DNA from 2 places in the Duganella sp. AC917 genome. Region 1 is predicted to be linked to the other one. Evidence: riboswitches for the same ligand, from Rfam matches in the RefSeq annotation. Region 1 holds a riboswitch; the other holds the start of a gene.

Region 1 (2,382 bases):
GCAAAGCCTCCGGCAAGCTCAGCAATGAGGTCGAATGGGAAGAGTTTTAATGCCAAGTGCGAGGCATGGTCCTACAGCCCGCCAAGACGCGTTCCGATAGCAAGTGCCTGAACGAAAACGCATCATTGCTGCACCAGAAATGCGCGCGCTGCCCAGCAGTGATCCGATCAGCACGGCGCTTTTTTGGCGAGTACGTTCTTTCACTTTCGCAAAGGAATTAAAATGAACTCGAATCAAAAAGGCGGCAGCAGCAAGCAAGGCGGCAACCAGGGCAGCAGCAAGCAATCGGGCGACAAAGGTTCGTCGGGCGGTTCGCGCTCCGGCAACCAGGGCGGCACCCACGAGCAACATGTTGAAGCCGGCCGCCAGAGCCACAAAAACGACGGCAACAAGCAGTCCGGCAACAAAAACCGCTGATCGGGCTGCACCCGATAGCGGCATCGGCGGCGCCTTCATGGCGCCGCTCGCCTTTCAGCGGGCGGTCAGATATTGGCCACGCGCTGTCCGCGCGGCGGCACGAAATCCTTGACCGCGTTGACCATCCCCACCGCCACCCCCTCGGCAGCAGTCAGGTGCAGGTCGGAATAGGCGTGCGTGCGCCAATGCTCTTCGGACAGTTGTACGTGTTCGCGCAGGATCTGCTCGGTGCGCGCGTCGTCGGCCTGCAAGCCTTCGACGATGATGCGCAGCGCATCCGGCCGGGCGCCGTGCGGCGCGCTGGCATGCGACTTGTGCACCATGAAACGTGCCGTGTCGCTGGCATAACGCTCCTCGCCGGACAGGAACAGGATCACCGCGATCGACGCCACGGCGCCGGCGTTGTAGGTGATGATTTTAATCGGCAACTTGCTCAGGTAGTTGTACAGGCAGATGCCGTCGCTGACATAGCCACCATTGGACTGGATCAGGATGTGGGCGGTGGTGATGCGGTCCTCGGTCATATCGGCAACGGCGTCGAAGACACGACGCACCATGTCACTGTTGACGTCGCCGGACAAAGTGAACCACGCGTGGCCCTCGTAGGAATTTGGATCTTGGCTCATGTGTGGGCTCTCGAATAAGTGTCATTTATTCTAGCAAATAGTTGTTTATACGGCGTTTTTATTGTTCTCCATTCGTGCGCGCCTCAGATTCGCCCCTGGCCCCAAGATTGACATTCAGGCCCTTCTGACATATATTCCCGAGTCTTGATCGGGAGAGGGTTGCGGGCGGAAACGCCAACGCGGCCGCCGAAGGGGCACTACCCAAAAACTCTCAGGCAAAAGGACCGATCAAGGGACCGGCGCGGCCGACGTGGATACCATTATCACGGCGGGATGCCAACTGGTCCAACTCTGGAGAGCGGTCGCGGCACACGCCGGCGACCCACCGAAGGGGCGCACGGGAATGGGGTCCGACAGCGGTCGGCTCGTCCCGTAATCTCTCAGGTACCAAGGACAGAGGGGTCTGCGATCATTGTGGAAACAGCTTTTTAGCCGTTCCTTGTATGTTCTGTTAACCCCTTTTCGATATGGACCGAGGAATTATGACGCTCAAAGCCACCCCACTCAATAACGCACACCGTGCCGCCGGCGCCAAGATGGTCGATTTCGGCGGTTGGGACATGCCCGTCAACTACGGATCGCAGATCGAAGAACACAACGCCGTGCGCACCGACGTCGGCATGTTCGACGTCGCCCACATGTGCGTGGTCGACCTCAAGGGCGCCAACGTGCGCGCCTTCCTGCGCGGCCTGCTGGCCAACAACGTCGACAAGCTGCAGGTGTCGGGCAAGGCGCTGTACTCGTGCATGCTGAACCCGCAAGGCTTCGTCATCGACGACCTGATCGTCTACTTCATCGACGAAAGCTGGTTCCGCCTGGTCGTCAACGCCGGCACCGCTGAAAAAGACGTGGCGTGGATGCAGGCGCAGAACTCCGCCACCAACAGCGGCGTGACGATCACCCAGCGCAGGGATGGCGATAATGCCATGGCGCTGATCGCCGTGCAGGGCCCGAACGCCCGTGCCAAGGTGTGGGAAGTGATACCCGAATCGAAGGCCGGCACCGCCGAGATGAAACCATTTAACGTCGCCTTCGCGCACAGCGCCGCCTTTGGCGAGGCGATGATCGCCCGCACCGGCTACACCGGCGAAGACGGCTTCGAGATCGGCGTCGCCGCCGACCAGGCCGAGAAGCTGTGGAATGCGCTGACCGCCGCCGGCGTCAAGCCGGCCGGCTTGGGCGCGCGCGACACGCTGCGCCTGGAAGCCGGCATGAACCTCTACGGCCAGGACATGGACGAAACCGTCAACCCGCTCGACGCCGGCCTGGCCTGGACCATCGACCTGGTGTCCGAGCGCGACTTCATCGGCAAGGCAGCGCTGCAAGCGATGGGCCAGAA
Region 2 (2,382 bases), 330 kb from region 1:
ATTCCGGCGTGCCCAGGATCATGGAGCCGGACACCTGCGCCGTCAGCGGCCGTCCTTCCTTTTCAAATTCCCAGCGGCACAAGTTGCCGCTGGCGATCTCGCGGTAGCCGATGCAATTGTGTCCGGTCAATTGGTGTGGCGTGAGCGGTGCCGCGTGGCGCGCCAGGTAGGCCGGCGAGGCGACGATGGCCAGCCGCAGATCTGGCGTCACGCGCACCGCACTCATGTCCTGCTCCACGCTCTCGCCCAGGCGGATGCCGGCGTCGTAGCCGTCGCGCGCGATGTCGACGAAACCGTCGTTGATCGCCACCTCAAGCGTAATGTCGGGGTAGGCCGCCGCCAACCCGCCCAGATGCGACGCCAGCGCCATCTTCGCACCCAGCAGCGAGGAATTGAGGCGCACCGTGCCCTGCGGCCAGTCGCGGAAGCTGTTGACGTCCTCGATTGCGCTGGTGATGCGCGAGAATGCCGGCGCCACCTGCGCCAGCAGGGCCTGGCCGGTCTCGGTCACGGAGACGGAGCGGGTGGTGCGGTTGAGCAGCCGCACGCCGAGCCGTTGCTCCAGGGTGCGCAGCGAGTGGCTCAGCGTGGGCAGAATGTACTGGTCGACGGCGGCTACACCATCACCGCCATGCCCTAGGCGGGCGACGCGGGGATGGTCATGCCGGATTTTTTCAGGTAAGCTTGGCGCCGTTGTGGCCAAAAGCCACCGCCGTATCGGGAGAGACTGTTCCAGGCATGCCTGCAGAACAGCGCCGAAGGAGCAACCGCCCCGGAAACTCTCAGGCAAAAGGACCGATACAGCACTTTAAACTCTGAAGAGCGGCAGGACTTGGACGTCGTCCACCCGCACCGAAGGAGCAAGCGCTGCCGCCATCGCGGCGCGGCGTGAATCTCTCAGGTCCAGAACAGAGGGGGTGTCTTTGCGCATGTGCGCCGAGACCATCCCCTTTGACGGTCTGGAGTCCTGCATGAAAACCATAGCAATCATCGGCGGCGGCATCACCGGCGTCAGCACCGCGTACGCACTCGCCAAACGCGGCTTTTCCGTCACCCTGCTGGAGCGCCATCGCTACGCGGCGATGGAGACCTCGTTTGCCAACGGCGGCCAGCTGTCCGCGTCCAACGCGGAAGTCTGGAACCATCGCTCCACCATCGCCAAAGGCCTGAAGTGGATGCTGAAGAACGACGCGCCGTTGCTGGTCAATCCCAAACCGAGTTGGCACAAGCTGTCGTGGTTCGCCGAATTCATCGCCGCCATGCCGCACTACCGCGACAACACCGTCGCGACCGCGCAGCTGGCGCTGGCTGCGCGCGAGCACCTGTTCCAGTGGGCCAGGGACGAGGGCATCGAGTTCGACCTCAAGCGCGAAGGCATCCTGCACATCTACCGCGACCGCGCGGGATTCGAACACGCCGCCGGAGTGTCCAAGCTGTTAATGGAAGGCGGCCTGTCGCGCCGCGCCGTCACGCCCGAGGAGATGCGCGCCATCGAGCCGGCGCTGCGCGGCGACTACTACGGCGGCCACTACACCGTCAGCGACAGCACCGGAGACATCCACAAGTTCACCACCGGGCTGGCGCGGGCGGCGCAGCGGCTGGGCGCCGAACTGCGCTTCGGCCAGCACGTGACGGCCATGCGGGCGGACGCCGGCGGCGTGAGCATCACGGTCGAGGAGGACGGTTTCAGCGACACCACGCGCTACGACGCGGTGGTGGTGTGCGCCGGCACCGCCAGCCGCGCGATGGCGGCCATGCTGGGCGACCGCGTCAACGTTTATCCGGTCAAGGGTTATTCGATCACCGTCCACCTGAACGACGCCGCCAGCCAGGCCGCCGCGCCCACCGTCAGCCTGCTCGACGATGAGACCAAACTGGTGACCAGCCGGCTGGGCGACGACCGCTTCCGCGTGGCCGGTACGGCCGAATTCAACGGTTTCAATCGCGATATCCGCGCCGACCGCATCGCGCCGTTGGTGAAGTGGGTGCAGCAGTGCTTCCCCGGAGTGAGCACGCGCAGCGTGACGCCGTGGGCCGGACTGCGGCCGATGATGCCCAACCTGATGCCGCGCGTCGGTCGCGGCAAGGCGCCGACGGTGTTCTACAACACCGGCCACGGGCACCTGGGCTGGACCTTGTCGGCGGCGACCGCCGATATCATCGCCGATACAATTTTGAGCGCTTCCGAAAGCGCAGCGGGGCGGCCGTCGCCGGTGGCGCTGGCGCGCGTGGCGTAGCGAAGGTCACATCCGGTAGCCGGGCAGCAGGCTCGCCTGGCTGACCCATTCGGCAAATTGCGCTTCGTCGAGCGGCTCGTCCTCGCGGATGTCGAGATGGCGCACGCCGGGGGTCTTGGAGGCGCCCGGCGGCAGCGGATCGAGA

Evidence for each region. A riboswitch is a leader RNA that binds a small molecule or an ion and turns the genes downstream of it on or off. The one in region 1 is predicted to bind glycine.
Region 2: it holds a riboswitch for glycine, as region 1 does, so the genes downstream of both, ACZ0BA_RS07165 (D-amino acid dehydrogenase) here and gcvT (glycine cleavage system aminomethyltransferase GcvT) in region 1, are expected to answer to the same signal.

The regions. Positions count from the first base shown of each region.
Region 1 is NZ_OZ409848.1:1,276,359-1,278,740, reverse strand. It holds gene ACZ0BA_RS05765 (methyl-accepting chemotaxis protein) at 1-50, shown strand, start outside; gene ACZ0BA_RS05760 (hypothetical protein) at 223-417, shown strand; gene ACZ0BA_RS05755 (ATP-dependent Clp protease proteolytic subunit) at 483-1,043, opposite strand; glycine riboswitch at 1,183-1,280, shown strand; glycine riboswitch at 1,325-1,450, shown strand; gene gcvT (glycine cleavage system aminomethyltransferase GcvT) at 1,526-2,382, shown strand, end outside.
Region 2 is NZ_OZ409848.1:1,609,930-1,612,311, forward strand. It holds gene ACZ0BA_RS07160 (LysR family transcriptional regulator) at 1-703, opposite strand, end outside; glycine riboswitch at 709-808, shown strand; glycine riboswitch at 809-922, shown strand; gene ACZ0BA_RS07165 (D-amino acid dehydrogenase) at 972-2,237, shown strand; gene ACZ0BA_RS07170 (DUF1801 domain-containing protein) at 2,244-2,382, opposite strand, start outside.